DNA from 3 places in the Streptomyces sp. NPDC050617 genome. Region 1 is predicted to be linked to each of the others. Evidence: riboswitches for the same ligand, from Rfam matches in the RefSeq annotation. Region 1 holds a riboswitch; each other region holds the start of a gene.
The links. A riboswitch is a leader RNA that binds a small molecule or an ion and turns the genes downstream of it on or off. The one in region 1 is predicted to bind thiamine pyrophosphate.

Region 1 (5,189 bases):
GCGGGGGCGACGTCCGTGGTCAGCGGGCCGAGCGTGTAGAACGGGGCCTCCTCGCAGATCTCCTGCTGGAGGTCGATGTTCTCCTTGATCTTGTGCATCGGGACGTGCCCCGGGCCCTCGATCATGGTCTGCACGCCGTGCCGCTTGGCGATGGAGTTCAGCTCGCCGAGCGTACGCAACTCCGCGAACTGCGCCTCGTCGTTGGCGTCCGCGATGCAGCCGGGGCGCAGCCCGTCCCCGAGCGAGTACGTGACGTCGTACGAGGCGAGGATCGAGCACAGTTCCTCGAAGTTCTCGTACAGGAACGACTCCTTGTGGTGCGCCAGGCACCACGCGGCCATGATCGAGCCGCCGCGCGAGACGATGCCGGTCTTGCGGCGCGCGGTCAGCGGCACGTACCGCAGCAGCACGCCCGCGTGGACGGTCATGTAGTCCACGCCCTGCTCGGCCTGTTCGATGACCGTGTCCTTGTAGATCTCCCAGGTCAGCTCCTCGGCCTTGCCGTCGACCTTCTCCAGCGCCTGGTAGAGCGGCACGGTGCCGATCGGCACGGGGGAGTTGCGCAGCACCCACTCGCGGGTGGTGTGGATGTTGCGGCCGGTGGAGAGGTCCATGACCGTGTCGGCGCCCCAGCGGGTCGCCCAGGTCATCTTCTCCACCTCCTCCTCGATGGAGGAGGTGACGGCGGAGTTGCCGATGTTGGCGTTGACCTTGACCAGGAACTTCTTGCCGATGATCATCGGCTCGATCTCCGGGTGGTTCACGTTGGCCGGCAGTACGGCCCGGCCCGCCGCGATCTCCTCCCGTACGGTCTCGGGGTCGACGTTCTCGCGGATCGCGACGTACTCCATCTCCGCCGTGATCTCGCCGCGCCGGGCGTACGCGAGCTGCGTGACGGCCCGTCCGCCGTGGCCCCGACGGGGCTGGCGCGGGCGGCCGGGGAAGACCGCGTCGAGGTTCTTGAGGCCACCGCGCGGGGTGGTGTGCTTGAGGCCGTCGTCCTCCGGGCGCAGCGGGCGCCCGGCGTACTCCTCGGTGTCGCCGCGGCCGATGATCCAGTTCTCCCGGAGCGGCGCGAGGCCGCGCCGGACGTCCGTCTCGACGGCCGGGTCGGTGTACGGGCCGGACGTGTCGTACAGCCGCACGTCCCGGCCATTGGTGAGGTGCACCCGGCGCACCGGAACCCGCAGGTCCGGGCGCGATCCGGTCACGTGGTCCTTGTGCCAGCCGAGCTCGGCGGAGCCGCCGCTCCCCTCGGAGCCGCTGGTTTCAGGCGTGCGTGCATCCTGCTGCGAGGTCATAAGACCCAACTCCCTACGCCGGCATTACCCGGTAACAGGTTCGGCGGTCGACGCAGCGGCTTCCGTACGTCCCGTACGGAGTTCAGCGCCCTCTCAGCCCGGTGCTCCGAGCTCCCGCGATTGCAAAGGTGTCACTACGCTAACGGTTCGCCGCCCCCGGCGGCCAGGGGGCCTTGCGATGATCGGGCGGTGACACGCACCCAGCCCGATCCCCCGGCGCACCCGCAGGATCCGGCGCATCCTCAGGATCCCGCACACCCGCAGGTCCCCGCGCCTCAGCAAGCCCAGGGGCACCCGCAGCCCCACAGCCACAGCCACAGCCACGGGCACTCGCACGGCCACGGGCCGGCCGCTCCCGTCTCCGGCCGGCTGCGCAAGGTCATCGCCGCCGTGCTCATCCCCTTCGCCGTCGCCGTCGTGGCCGGGCTCGTGGTGCTGTGGCCCGGCGGGACCCCGCCGCACCAGCACAGCGGGCTGGGGTTCGACCAGCAGACGGAATCGGGCCGCGTGGTGAAGATCGAGGAGGTGAGCTGCGCGGATGTGGGCGCGCAGGCGCAGGCGCCGCCGCCCGGCGGCGGAAACGGACAGCCGCCTCCGGGGACGGGACCGGAGACGGGGCCGGAGGCGGCTGGCAGCGGGGCCGCATCCGGGAAGAAGTGCGAGAAGGCCACCCTCGAAGTCACCTCCGGCAAGGACAAGGGCCGCCCCTTCACCGAGATCGTCCAGCCGAGCGCCTCGCGCCGCTACTCGGTCGGCCAGGAGGTCGTCCTCGCGTACGCGCCGAAGGCCCCGAAGGATCTCCAGTACTCCGTCACCGACGTGGACCGCACCCTGCCGATGGCGCTGCTCGGCGCCGTCTTCGCGCTCGCCGTCGTGGTCGTCGGACGGCTCCGCGGCCTCTTCGCGCTCGTGGCGCTGGCCATCAGCTTCGGTGTGCTGACGCTGTTCATCCTGCCCGCGATTCTGCAAGGGTCGAACCCGCTGCTCGTCGCGGTGGTCGGCGGCAGCGCGATCATGCTGATCGCGCTCTACCTGTGCCACGGCCTGACGGCCCGTACGTCCGTGGCGGTCCTCGGCACCCTGCTGTCCCTGATGGTCATCGGCCTGCTCGGCTCGGTCTTCATCGACTGGGCGCAGCTGACGGGGGACACCGACGACCAGACGGGGCTGGTGCACGGCCTCTATCCGCACATCGAGATCCGCGGGCTGCTGCTGGCCGGGGTCATCATCGGCTCGCTGGGCGTGCTCGACGATGTGACGGTCACTCAGACCTCCGCGGTGTGGGAGCTGAAGGAGGCGGACCCGGCGGCGAGTTGGCGCAAGCTGTACGGGGCCGGGATGCGCATCGGGCGGGACCACATCGCGTCCGTCGTCAACACGCTCGTACTGGCCTACGCGGGCGCCTCGCTGCCGTTGCTGCTGCTGTTCTCGATCGCGGACAGCGGGGTGGGAACGGTCGCGACCAGCGAGATCGTCTCGGAGGAGATCGTACGGACCCTGGTGGGCTCCATCGGGCTGGTGGCCTCGGTTCCCGTCACCACCGCGCTGGCCGCCCTCGTTGTCAGTGCCGACCGGCACAATACGAGTACTGGGGTGAGGGCCGGGGCGAGGACAGGGGCAAGGTCCGCGACGCGGGGCGGCAGGCGACGCCGCGCCAAGTGACCGTGGGGACGGGGACAGCGGGGACGGCGGGGACAGCGGTTTGGCCAGGGGAGCGGGCGTGGCCGCCGCACCAAGCGATCGGGGGGCTGCCGGTGGTCGGCGAGCAGGGCAGGGTGACGGGGACGGTCGGGCCGGGGCTGGTCGGCGAGGTGATGGTGCGGGTGCGGGGCGGCTCCGAAGCCTTTCTCGCGTACGCGGTGGAGCCGGGCGAGCGGCTGGAGCGGGGCACGGTGGTGCTGGTCGTGGAGTATCAACCACCGCGCACGGTCTACGTCATGGCCGCTTATGGGTGATGTATCAAAAGCGCACCAAGGATGCGGATGCGCCTGCACCGGGGCGCCGGGCGGGAGCAGACTTTTGTGATCGCGGGTCCCTTCAGGGACCCGGCAAAGGGGGCGTGAGCGCATGCTGATCGGCATCGTGGCGGGGATCGTCGTCGCCGCAGTGGTCATCCTGATCGGTCTCTTCAAACTCATGTGGCGGGTCGCCGAGCCGAACGAGGCGCTCGTCATCTCCGGCTCCAAACACCGCACGGAGGGCCTTGAGGAGGGCATGGGTTTCCGGATCGTCACCGGGCGCGGGACGCTGGTGATGCCCGGGGTCCAGGTGGTGCGGAAGCTGTCGCTCGACCTCAACGAGGCCGAGCTGAATGTGGACTGCGTGACCCAGCAGGGCATTCCGCTGCGGGTGCACGGCGTGGTGATCTTCAAGGTGGGCGACGACTTCGTGTCGATCGCCAACGCGGCGCGCCGCTTCCTGGACCAGCAGAAGTTCATGGGCGAGCGGGTGCACAACGTCTTCGCCGGCCATCTGCGGTCGATCGTCGGCGGGTTGACGGTCGAGAACATGATCCGGGACCGGGAGCGGCTGACGGGCGAGACGCGGGCCGCTTCGGGCACCGAGATGGAGAAGCTCGGTCTGATCATCGACTCGTTGCAGATCCACGAGATCCAGGACCCGACCGGGTACATCAAGAACCTCTCCGCGCCGCACGCGGCGGCCGTGCACCGGGACGCGCGGATCGCCCAGGCGGAGGCGGACCGGCTGGCCACGGAGGCCGAGCAGCAGGCGTCGGCCCGGATGGCGCAGGCGACCCGTGACAGCGAGATCCTCCAGGCCGGCTATCAGGCGGAGCGGGACAGCGCCGCCGCCAAGGCCCGGCAGGCGGGCCCGCTGGCGGAGGCCGCGGCCCAGCAGGAGGTCGTGGTCCAGGAGACGCGAGTGGCGGAGCTGGAGGCGCAGCGCCGCGAGCAGATGCTCCAGGCCGATGTGCGCAAGCCGGCGGACGCCTCCGCGTACGAGAAGCGGACGCTGGCCGAGGCGGAGCGGGACGCCCGTATCTCGGGTGCGGAGGCGAAGGCGCGGGAGACGGAGCTGGCGGCGGTGGCCGAGGCGAACCGCGTGAAGACGGCGGCGGTGGCGGAGGCCGAGGCCACGAAGGCGCGCGGCAGCGCCACGGCGGCGGCGACGCGGGCGACCGGTGAGGCGGAGGCCGCCGCGGCGCAGGCCAAGGGGCTTGCGGCGGCCGAGTCGGCGCGGGCGCGGGGCCTGGCCGAGGCGGAGGCCATCAAGGCGCGGGCGGCCGCCCTCGCGGAGAACCAGGAGGCGGTCGTCGCGCAGCAACTCGCCGAGAAGTGGCCCGAGATCGTCCGGGCGGGCGCCGGGGCGTTCGGGAGCGTCGATCACATGGTGCTGCTCAACGGGGCGGACGGGATGTCCGACATGTTCGCGAAGGCGCTCACCATGGGCGGTACGGGCCTGGGGCTGGCCCGCCAGCTGCTCGCGTCGATGGGCTCGGCGCAGGGGGGCGCCGAGGGCGCCGACGGCGCCGCGGCCGGCCGTTCTCCCGCCGCGGACGGCGCGGCGGCCCGCTCGGAGGGCGGGGAGTCGGCGGCCGCGCCTTACGGCGCGTCCCCGCGTACCGAGCGTGTGCCGATCCGGGAGGAGGGCGGGGCATCCAGCCGCTAACCGGCGTTCTGCCCCTCGGTGTTGCCGGCGAGGATGCGGTCGAGCGCGGTGGTGAGGTCGCACTCCAGGTCGGCGACCGATCGCTCCTCGCCGAGCGGGGCGATGCGGTCGGTGCGGTCGAGGAAGGCCACGAGGGGGGCGGCGCCGGCCCGGAACAGGGCCCTTTCGCCGCCGACTTGCAGCCGGATGAAGACGTCGGAGAGGTGTTCGGAGGAGGCCGGCGCGATGTGCACGTCGCCCTCGCCGGAGGGCTGGCTC
Region 2 (5,189 bases), on a different contig from region 1:
GGCCCCCGGATCGTCGGCCTCCGTGATGGCGCGCACCACGACGACCCGCCGGGCGCCGGCCTCCAGCACCTCGTCCAGGTTCGAGGCGTCGATGCCGCCGATCGCGAACCAGGGCCGTACGGGCGCCAGCGCGGCGGTGTAGCGCACCAGGGCCAGCCCCGGAGCGTGCCGGCCCGGCTTGGTCGGGGTGGGCCAGCAGGGTCCGGTGCAGAAGTAGTCCACGCCCGGCTCGACGGCCGCGGCGGCGGCCTCGGACTCGGCGTGGGTGGAGCGGCCGATCAGCGCGTCCGGGCCGAGGATCGCCCGCGCGGCCGGCACCGGCAGGTCCCCCTGGCCCAGGTGCAGCACGTCGGAGGCGATGGCGTGCGCGACGTCCGCCCGGTCGTTGACGGCGACGAGCTTGCCGTGGCGGCGGGCGGCGGCGGCGAAGACCGCGAGGTGCTCCAGCTCCTCCCCCGCCTCCATGCCCTTGTCCCGCAGCTGGACGATGTCGACGCCCGAGGAGAGCACCGCGTCGAGGAACTCGGGCAGGTCGCCCTGGCGCTTGCGCGCGTCGGTGCACAGATAGAGCCGGGCGCCGGCGAGCCGCTCCCGCGCGCTCGCCCCCGCCCCGGCGGGCGCTGGGGCGGCTGAGCCCGCTGCGCCTCCCGCGAGTCCTGCGGCATCGGTGGCGGCTGTGGCACCTGTGGCGGCCATGCGGCGGTTTCCCCCCGGGTCGGCGGTGTACGGGCCGAGGCTCGGGGCCCCGGCCCGTACACCGGACGGTTGGACATGCGATGGATGTGCGGCTGTGGGCCGATCCGCCCAGGGACGGCGGATCAGCCGGCGAGCGCCGTGCTCGGCGGGATCGGGCGGCGGTCGCCCGGCCCCGGCGTCATCAGACGGCGAGCGCCTGGGCCCGGCGCTTCACCTCCGTGCCGCGATTCTCGCGCAGGGCCTGCGCCGGGGTCCCCGGCAGGGTCGGGTCGGGGGTGAAGAGCCACTCCAGCATCTCCACATCGCTGAAGCCGTCGTCCCGCAGGAGCGTCAGGGTGCCGGCCAGGCCCTTGACGACCTTGGCGTCGCCGATGAAGTCGGCGGGCACCTGGAGCACCCTGTTCTCGCCACGGCGCACCGCGATCACCTGGCCTTCCTTGACCAGCTGCCGGACGCGCGTCACCTCGACGCCGAGCCGTTCGGCGATGTCGGGCAGGTTGAGCCAGGCGGGGACGAGAGCATCGATCTTTGCGTCAATCTCGGTCACGGGACAAGCCTGCCATCTAGGACTGACAGTCGGTAGCCGGGAGGTCTCGGGACGCGCGGCGCCCGTGTCGCGCCCCGGCCCAGCGCACCGCCACGCGCGCGTGCCCGCTGGGGCAGGACACGCGCGCGTACCCCCTGGCAGAGGCCACGCGCGCGTACCGCCCCGAAACGCGGTGCGGTCCCACGGGCGGAACGGCCTCAGACCGTCGCGACCGCAGGACCGGGACGGCCTCAGACCGTCGCGTCCGCGGGACCGGGACGGCCTCAGACCGTCGCGTCCGCAGGACCGGGACGGCCTCAGACCGTCGCGGACTTCAGCGGCACCGACGGGTCGGCGGCCTGCCGCTGGTCCAGCCGGGCGCCGCGCTCGATGAGCTTGCGGCCCTGGGCCAGGTCGCGGGGGCGGCCGACCGCGAGCAGCGCGACCAGGACGCCCTCGCGCAGCCAGCACACCGACCAGGCGGCGGTGCCGGGGTCGCCGCGCCACAGGAGTTCGTCGGCGGCGGCGTGGTGCCCCGCGTACTGCACGAACCGGCCGAACTGCTCGGACCAGAAGTACGGCACCGGGTCGTACAGCGGCCCTTCCGCCTCGCCGCGCGCGATGTTGGCGGCGACGGTGCGCGGCCCCTGGAGCGCGTTGTCCCAGTGGTGCACCAGCAGCCGCTCGGCGTAGCGGGCGGACGGGAAGGAGGCGCAGTCGCCGACCGCGTAGACGTCCGGGAGGCTGGTGCGCAGCCGCTCGTCGGTGACCACGGACCGGTCCGGGGCCAGCTCGATGCCGGTGCCCGCCAGCCAGCCGGTGGCCGGGCGCGCGCCGATGCCGACGACCACCGCGCCGGCCGTCAGCCGGGTGCCGTCGTCCAGCAGCACGCTGCCCTCGGAGAGGGAGACGACGCGGGCGCCGGTGAGCAGTTCGGCGCCGCAGTCCGCGTACCAGCCCGCCATGTGGGCGGCGACCTCGGCGGGGAGGGCGCCCGCGAGCGGCCGGTCCGCGGCCTCCACGACGGTGACCTTGCAGCCCGCCTCACGGGCGGCGGTCGCGAACTCCGCGCCGATCCAGCCCGCCCCGACCACCACGATGTCGTGCTGGTCGGCGAGGACCGGGCGCAGCCGGACCGCGTCGTCCAGGGTGCGCAGCAGGTGGATGCCGGGGATGCCCTCGCTGCCGGGCAGGACGACGGGCTCGGCGCCGGTGGCGATGACGAGCCGGTCGTAGGGCTCGGGGCCGTCGGCGGTGTCCAGGACGCGTTCGGCGGGCCGCAGCCCGGTGACCTCGCGGCCCAGCCGCAGGTCGATGCCGAGGGAGTCGAAGTCCACCTCGAAGGCGGAGCCCTCGGACTTGCCGAGCAGCACGGCCTTGGAGAGCGGCGGTCGGTCGTAGGGCTGATGGGGCTCCGCGCCGAGCAGCGAGATCGCGCCCGTCCAGCCCTGTTCGCGGAGGGCGACGGCGGTCTGTACCCCGGCCACGCCCGCGCCGACGATCACGACGCGACGCCGGTCACTGGTGGTATTCGTCTGATCGCTCACCAGCTCACTGTATGGCTGCGGGCCTGCTGGGCCGGAGCGTCGCGCAGAGAGATCTCCACCACAACCGGGGCCCGCGGCGGCCCGGTTGCGCGCCCGGCCGGGCCCCGGCCCGTATCGGACGCTCCCTTTCGGCCGATTCGGGGCGCGTACTAGGGTGACCGGGGTAGAGCACTCGCGGGAGCCCGGACGGACCGGGCTGAGAGGGAGGCTGGACGGCCTCCGACCGTACGAACCTGATCCGGGTCATGCCGGCGAAGGGAGGGGCTGGACGCCCATGCACGCGTCTTCTTCGAAGCCACCGGGACGGGGAACGGCCTCCTGTGACGTCCTCGTCATCGGCGGCGGCGTCATCGGCCTGGTCACCGCCTGGCGCGCGGCCCAGCGCGGGCTGCGCACCGCCGTCGCGGACCCCGCGCCCGGCGGGGGCGCCGCGCAGGTCGCGGCCGGGATGCTGGCCGCCGTCACCGAACTGCACTACGGCGAGCAGGACCTGCTGGCCATCAATCTGGCCTCCGCGCGCCGCTATCCGGCGTTCGCGGCCGAGCTGACGGAGGCGAGCGGGCAGGAGATCGGCTACCGCGCCTGCGGCACGCTCGCCGTCGCCCTCGACGCCGACGACCGCGCCCACCTGCGGGAACTGCACGAGCTCCAGCAGCGCTCGGGGCTCGACTCGCAGTGGCTGTCGGGGCGCGAGTGCCGCCGTCTGGAGCCGATGCTCGCGCCGGGCGTGCGCGGCGGTGTGCGGGTCGACGGCGACCACCAGGCCGACCCGCGGCGCCTAGCCCGCGCCCTGCTGACGGCCTGCGAGCGCGCCGGAGTGGTCTTCCACCGTGCGGAGGCGCGGCGCCTGACGGTCGAGGCCGACCGGGCGACCGGCGCGGAGCTCTCCGACGGCGTCCGGGTCGCCGCGGACCGGACGGTGCTGGCGGCCGGCAGCCGCAGCGCGCTCCTCGCGGGCGTGCCCGAGCACGTGGTGCCCCCGGTCCGCCCGGTCAAGGGCCAGGTCCTGCGGCTGCGCGTGCCCGGCCCGTACGCGCCGTTCCTCTCCCGGACCGTACGGGCGGTGGTGCGCGGCGGCCCCGTCTACCTGGTGCCGCGCGAGAACGGCGAGCTGGTCCTGGGCGCGACCACCGAGGAGCTGGGCTGGGACACCACCGTCACCGCGGGCGGCGTGTACGAGCTGCTGCGCGACGCCCATGAGCTGGTGCCCGGCATCACGGAGCTGCCGCTCGTCGAGACCCGTGCCGGGCTGCGCCCCGCCTCCCCCGACAACGCCCCGCTGCTCGGGCCGACCGCCCTGCCCGGCCTCCTCACGGCCACCGGCCACTACCGCAACGGCGTCCTGCTGACCCCGTTCACCGGCGATGTGATGGCCGAGGCGCTGGCCGGCGACGGGCTGCCGACGGCGGCCCTGCCCTTCTCCCCGCAGCGTTTCCAGGCCCCCGCACCTCAGGAGCAGTCCGTATGACGCCCTCCCCGCCCGCCTCCGTCCGGCTCTCCCTCAACGGCGAGCCCCGCGAGGTCCCCGCCGATCTGACCCTGGACCGGCTGGTGGCCACGCTCACCACCGCGCACAGCGGCGTCGCCGCCGCCGTCAACGAGAGCGTCGTGCCGCGCGGCCAGTGGCAGGCCACCGCGCTCGGCGACGGCGACCGCGTCGAGGTCCTCACCGCGGTCCAGGGAGGCTGACATGACCGACACCGCGTTCCTCCCAGGGGCCCCCGCGACGGAAGCGGCCGGGGACCCGCTGACCATCGGCGGCGCCGCCTTCGGCTCCCGGCTGATCATGGGTACGGGCGGCGCGCCCAGCCTGGACGTGCTGGAGCGGTCCCTGCTCGCCTCCGGCACCGAGCTGACCACGGTGGCGATGCGCCGCCTGGACGCGACCGTGCGGGGTTCGGTGCTGTCGGTGCTCTCCCGGCTCGGCATCCGGGTGCTGCCGAACACCGCGGGGTGCTTCACCGCGGGCGAGGCCGTCCTCACCGCGCGGCTGGCCCGCGAGGCGCTCGGCACCGACTGGGTCAAGCTCGAAGTGGTCGCCGACGAGCGCACGCTGCTGCCCGATCCGATCGAGCTGCTGGACGCCGCCGAGACCCTCGTCGACGACGGCTTCACCGTGCTGCCGTACACCAACGACGACCCCGTGCTCGCCCGCAAGCTGGAGGACGCGGGGTGCGCCGCGATCATGCCGCTGGGCTCGCCCATCGGCTCCGGCCTGGGCATCCGCAACCCGCACAACTTCCAGCTGATCACCGAGCGCGCGGGCGTCCCGGTGATCCTGGACGCGGGCGCGGGCACCGCCTCCGACGCCGCGCTCGCCATGGAGCTGGGCTGCGCGGCGGTGATGCTCGCCTCGGCGGTGACCCGCGCGCAGGAGCCGGCGCTGATGGCGGCGGCCATGCGGCACGCGGTCGAGGCGG
Region 3 (5,189 bases), on a different contig from region 1:
CCGTCTTCCTCGGCGTGATAGCGGTCGCCGTCGTCGTCGGGCTGTGGGAGCTGACCTCCCGGCTGTCGGAGAAGAAGGCGATCAAGGCCCCGCTGGCGCCGCTCGCGGTCGGCGGGGCCGCCATGGTCATCGCCGGCTATCTCGACGGTCCGGAGGGCGCGTGGGTGGCCATGGCCTTCACCGCGCTCGCCGTGCTCGTATGGCGGATGACGGAGCCGCCCGAGGACTATCTGCGGGATGTCACGGCGGGCATCTTCGCGGCGTTCTACGTGCCCTTCCTCGCCACGTTCGTGGCGCTGATGCTCGCCGCGGACGACGGCGCGTGGCGGGTGCTGACCTTCCTCGTGCTGACGGTCGTCAGCGACACCGGGGCGTACGCGGTGGGCTGGAAGTTCGGCAAGAACAAGCTCGCGCCGCGGATCAGCCCCGGAAAGACGCGCGAGGGGCTCGTCGGCGCGGTCGCCTTCGCGATGGTGGCGGGCGCGCTGTGCATGCAGTACCTGATCGACGACGGGACCTGGTGGCACGGGCTGCTGCTCGGCTGCGCGGTCGCGGCCAGCGCCACCCTCGGCGACCTCGGCGAGTCCATGATCAAGCGGGATCTCGGCATCAAGGACATGGGCACGCTGCTGCCGGGGCACGGCGGGATCATGGATCGGCTGGACTCCCTGCTGCCCACCGCGCCCGTGGTGTGGCTGCTCATGGTGATCTTCGTCGGCAGCGGCTGACCTGCGTCTTTCCCGCGTCTTGTCCAGCGAGGGGTCCGTTGTCCACAGGGCGGCGGGCCCCTTCGCGGATGTCTGCGACACTGGATGGACCATGCCTGCACCCGGAGAACTCACTTTCGTCGCGCCGCGCGGAGCCAAGAAGCCGCCGCGGCATCTCGCCGACCTCAGCCCCGCCGAGCGCCGCGAGGCCGTGGCCGCGATCGGCGAGAAGCCGTTCCGCGCCAAGCAGCTGTCGCAGCACTACTTCGCGCGGTACGCGCACGACCCCGCGCAGTGGACCGACATCCCCGCGGCGGCGCGCGAGAGGCTGGCGGCGGAGATGCTGCCGGAGCTGATGACCGTGCTGCGGCACATCTCGTGCGACGACGACACCACCCGCAAGACGCTCTGGAAGCTGCACGACGGCACGCTCGTCGAGTCCGTGCTGATGCGCTATCCGGACCGGGTCACCATGTGCATCTCGTCGCAGGCGGGCTGCGGAATGAACTGCCCGTTCTGCGCCACCGGCCAGGCCGGGCTGGACCGGAATCTGTCCACCGCGGAGATCGTCCACCAGATCGTTGACGGCATGCGCGCCTTGCGCGACGGGGAGGTGCCCGGCGGGCCGGCGCGGCTGTCCAACATCGTCTTCATGGGGATGGGCGAGCCGCTGGCCAACTACAAGCGCGTCGTGGGCGCGATCCGCCGGCTCACGGACCCCGAGCCGGACGGGCTCGGCCTCTCGCAGCGCGGCATCACCGTCTCCACCGTGGGCCTCGTCCCCGCGATGCTGCGCTTCGCCGACGAGGGCTTCAAGTGCCGCCTCGCGGTCTCCCTGCACGCCCCCGACGACGAGCTGCGCGACACGCTCGTGCCGGTCAACACCCGGTGGAAGGTGCGCGAGGTCCTCGACGCCGCCTGGGAGTACGCGGAGAAGTCCGGCCGCCGCATCTCCATCGAGTACGCGCTGATCCGCGACATCAACGACCAGGCGTGGCGCGGCGACCTGCTCGGGCGGCTGCTCAAGGGCAAGCGGGTGCACGTCAACCTCATCCCGCTCAACCCGACGCCCGGCTCCAAGTGGACCGCGTCGCGGCCCGAGGACGAGAAGGCGTTCGTCGAGGCGATCGCGGCCCACGGCGTGCCCGTGACCGTACGCGACACGCGGGGCCAGGAGATCGACGGAGCCTGCGGACAATTGGCCGCTTCCGAGCGCTGATATGGTGCTTTCGCACAATTGAACAATCCGACAGGGGAGCGCACAGAGCGCTGAGAGTGCGGCCCGGCCGCAGACCCTCGGACCTGATCCGGGTCATACCGGCGTAGGGAGTCAGCTCACTCATGAACAGCAATATCCGGCGTGCCATCGGCGCCGCGGTCGTCGGCGCCCTCGGCGTCACCGTGCTCGCCGCCTGCGGCGGCTCCGGGTCGTCGGAGGGATCGGACTCCAAGACGGTCACCCTCGTCTCGCACGACTCGTTCAACGCCTCGAAGTCCGTGCTCGCCGAGTTCACCGAGAAGACCGGTTACAAGGTCCGGGTCGTCAAGAGCGGCGACGCGGGCGCGGCCGTCAACCAGGCGATCCTCTCGAAGTCGCACCCGCAGGGGGACGTCTTCTTCGGCGTCGACAACACCCTCCTCTCGCGCGCCCTCGACAACGGCCTGTTCACGCCGTACGAGGCCAAGGGGCTGGACCGGGTGCCGCGCGATCTCCAGCTCGACGCCGCGAAGCACCGCGCCACCCCCGTCGACACCGGGGACATCTGCGTCAACTACGACCGGGCGTACTTCAAGGACCACGACCTCGCGCCGCCGCAGTCCTTCGACGATCTGGTCAAGCCGGAGTACAAGAACCTCCTCGTCACCGAGAACGTCGCCACCTCGTCCCCCGGCCTCGCCTTCCAGCTCGGCACCGTCGCCAAGTACGGCGAGGACGGCTGGCAGAAGTACTGGCAGCGGCTCAAGAGCAACGGCGTCGAGGTCGTGGACGGCTGGGAGCAGGCGTACAACCAGCGGTTCTCCGGCTCCGCCGCCGGCAAGAAGGCCAAGGGCGACAAGCCGCTCGTCGTCTCCTACGCCTCCAGCCCGCCCGCCGAGGTGCTGGACGCGAAGCCGCAGCCGAAGGAGGGCCCCACCGGGGTCGCGACCGGCACGTGCTTCCGGCAGATCGAATTCGCGGGGCTGCTGAACGGGGCGAAGAACACCGAGGGCGGCAAGGCGCTCCTCGACTTCCTGGTGAGCAAGGAGTTCCAGGAGGATATGCCGCTCCAGATGTTCGTCAAGCCGGCGAACCAGGACGCGAAGCTCCCCGAGGTGTTCACGAAGTACGGCGCGAAGATCTCCGACCCCGAGACCCTGGCCCCGGAGAAGATCGCCAAGAACCGTGAGCAGTGGGTCAAGTCGTGGTCGTCGCTCGTCCTGAAGTAGAGCCTCCGGGGAACGCGCCACAGGAGCCCGGCCCCGGCCGCGCGGCGGACCGGAAGGCCGCCGCGCGCGGCACCGCGTCGCGGCTCGCGCTGATGGCCGTGCCCTTCGTGTTCTTCGCCGTCTTCTTCGCCTACCCCGTCGCGGCGATCGTCGCCCGCGGGCTGAAGGACGGCGGGCAGTGGCAGTTCGGCCGGATCACGGAGGTGCTCGGCGACCCGCGGATCGGGCACGTCCTGTGGTTCACCACCTGGCAGGCCGCCGCGTCCACCGCGCTGACCCTCGCCCTCGCGCTCCCCGGCGCGTACGTCTTCGCCCGCTTCGACTTCCCCGGCAAGCAGCTGCTGCGCGCCGTGGTCACCGTCCCCTTCGTGCTGCCGACCGTCGTCGCGGGCTCGGCGTTCCTGGCGCTGCTGGGCCGCGGCGGGCTCCTCGACGAGCTGTGGGGAATCCGCCTCGACACCACGGTCTGGGCGATCCTCCTCGCGCACGTCTTCTTCAACTACGCGGTCGTCGTGCGGACGGTCGGCGGCCTGTGGGCGCAGCTCGACCCGCGCCAGGAGGAGGCGGCGCGGGTGCTGGGCGCCGGGCGCTTCGCGGCCTGGCGCAGGGTGACGCTCCCCGCGCTCGCGCCCGCCGTGGCGGCCGCGGCCCTCATGGTCTTCCTCTTCACCTTCACCTCCTTCGGCGTCATCCAGATCCTCGGCGGCCCGCGCTACGCGACGCTGGAGGTGGAGATCTACCAGCAGACCGCGCAGCTCCTGAACCTGCCGACGGCCGCCGTGCTCTCGATCGTCCAGCTGCTGGCGGTGTGCGTGCTGCTGGCCGTGCACGCCTGGACCGCGCGCCGCAGGGAGTCGACGCTCCGGCTGGTCGACGCGGCGCGGACGTCGCACCGGCCGCGCGGCGCGGGGCAGTGGGCGCTGCTGTCGGGGGTGCTGGTCTGCGTCGCGCTGTTGATCCTGCTGCCGCTGGCCGTGCTGGTGCAGCGCTCCTTCGACGGGCCCGACGGCTACGGCCCGGCCTTCTACCGCGCCCTCGAATCGGCCGCGGACAACGGCGGCACGTTCGTCGTCGCGCCGCTGGAGGCGATCGGCAATTCGCTCTCCTACGGGCTCGCCGCCACCGCCATAGCCGTGGTCGTCGGCGGGCTGGCAGCCGCCGCCCTGACGCTCCGGGGGAGTGGCAAGGGGAGCGCGGGCCGGCTCGTACGGGGCTTCGACGCGCTCCTGATGCTGCCGCTCGGCACCTCCGCCGTGACCGTCGGCTTCGGCTTCCTCATCACCCTCGACAAGCCGCCGCTGGACCTGCGGGACTCCTGGATCCTGGTGCCGCTGGCCCAGGCGCTGGTCGGCGTCCCCTTCGTCGTACGGACCATGCTGCCGGTCCTGCGCGCCGTCGACGCCCGGCTGCGGGAGGCCGCCGCGGTGCTCGGGGCGTCCCCGCTGCGGGCCTGGCGGGAAGTGGATCTGCCGCTGGTGGGGCGGGCGCTGGCGGTCGCGGCGGGGTTCGCGTTCGCCGTCTCGCTCGGCGAGTTCGGGGCGACCGTCTTCATCGCCCGGCCGGACAGCCCGACGCTGCCCGTCGCGGTCGCCCGGCTGCTGAGCCGGCCCGGCGAGATGAACTACGGGCAGGCGATGGCCCTCAGCACCATTTTGATGCTGGTGTGCGCGCTGGCGCTGCTGGTACTGGAGCGCATTCGCACCGACCGTTCGGGAGAGTTCTAGATGGCCCTGCTGCGACTGGACGGCGTGAGCGTCCGCTTCGGCGCGAGGACCGCGCTGGACGCGGTGGACCTGGAGGTCGCCGAACACGAGACGGTGTGCGTGCTCGGACCGAGCGGCAGCGGCAAGTCCACGCTGCTGCGGGTCGTCGCGGGGCTCCAGCGGGCCGACGGCGGGCGGGTGACGCTAGAGGGCCGGGATCAGAGCGGCGTTCCGACGCACCGCCGCGGGGTGGGCCTGATGTTCCAGGACCACCAGCTCTTCCCGCAGCGCGATGTGGCCGGAAATGTGGCCTTCGGGCTGAGGATGCGCGGGGCCGGCCGCGCAGAGCAGG

Region 2: it holds a riboswitch for thiamine pyrophosphate, as region 1 does, so the genes downstream of both, thiO (glycine oxidase ThiO) here and thiC (phosphomethylpyrimidine synthase ThiC) in region 1, are expected to answer to the same signal.
Region 3: it holds a riboswitch for thiamine pyrophosphate, as region 1 does, so the genes downstream of both, AB0I49_RS29085 (thiamine ABC transporter substrate-binding protein) here and thiC (phosphomethylpyrimidine synthase ThiC) in region 1, are expected to answer to the same signal.

What each region holds. Positions count from the first base shown of each region.
Region 1 is NZ_JBFAIS010000002.1:309,697-314,885, forward strand. It holds gene thiC (phosphomethylpyrimidine synthase ThiC) at 1-1,301, opposite strand, end outside; TPP riboswitch at 1,295-1,429, opposite strand; gene AB0I49_RS03930 (YibE/F family protein) at 1,491-2,963, shown strand; gene AB0I49_RS03935 (hypothetical protein) at 3,056-3,256, shown strand; gene AB0I49_RS03940 (SPFH domain-containing protein) at 3,369-4,931, shown strand; gene AB0I49_RS03945 (SsgA family sporulation/cell division regulator) at 4,928-5,189, opposite strand, start outside.
Region 2 is NZ_JBFAIS010000032.1:10,298-15,486, forward strand. It holds gene thiE (thiamine phosphate synthase) at 1-696, opposite strand, end outside; gene AB0I49_RS32090 (Rv2175c family DNA-binding protein) at 878-1,243, opposite strand; gene AB0I49_RS32095 (FAD-dependent oxidoreductase) at 1,540-2,769, opposite strand; TPP riboswitch at 2,934-3,046, shown strand; gene thiO (glycine oxidase ThiO) at 3,044-4,237, shown strand; gene thiS (sulfur carrier protein ThiS) at 4,234-4,458, shown strand; gene AB0I49_RS32110 (thiazole synthase) at 4,460-5,189, shown strand, end outside.
Region 3 is NZ_JBFAIS010000026.1:97,400-102,588, forward strand. It holds gene AB0I49_RS29075 (phosphatidate cytidylyltransferase) at 1-728, shown strand, start outside; gene rlmN (23S rRNA (adenine(2503)-C(2))-methyltransferase RlmN) at 820-1,926, shown strand; TPP riboswitch at 1,949-2,053, shown strand; gene AB0I49_RS29085 (thiamine ABC transporter substrate-binding protein) at 2,049-3,134, shown strand; gene AB0I49_RS29090 (iron ABC transporter permease) at 3,227-4,858, shown strand; gene AB0I49_RS29095 (ABC transporter ATP-binding protein) at 4,859-5,189, shown strand, end outside.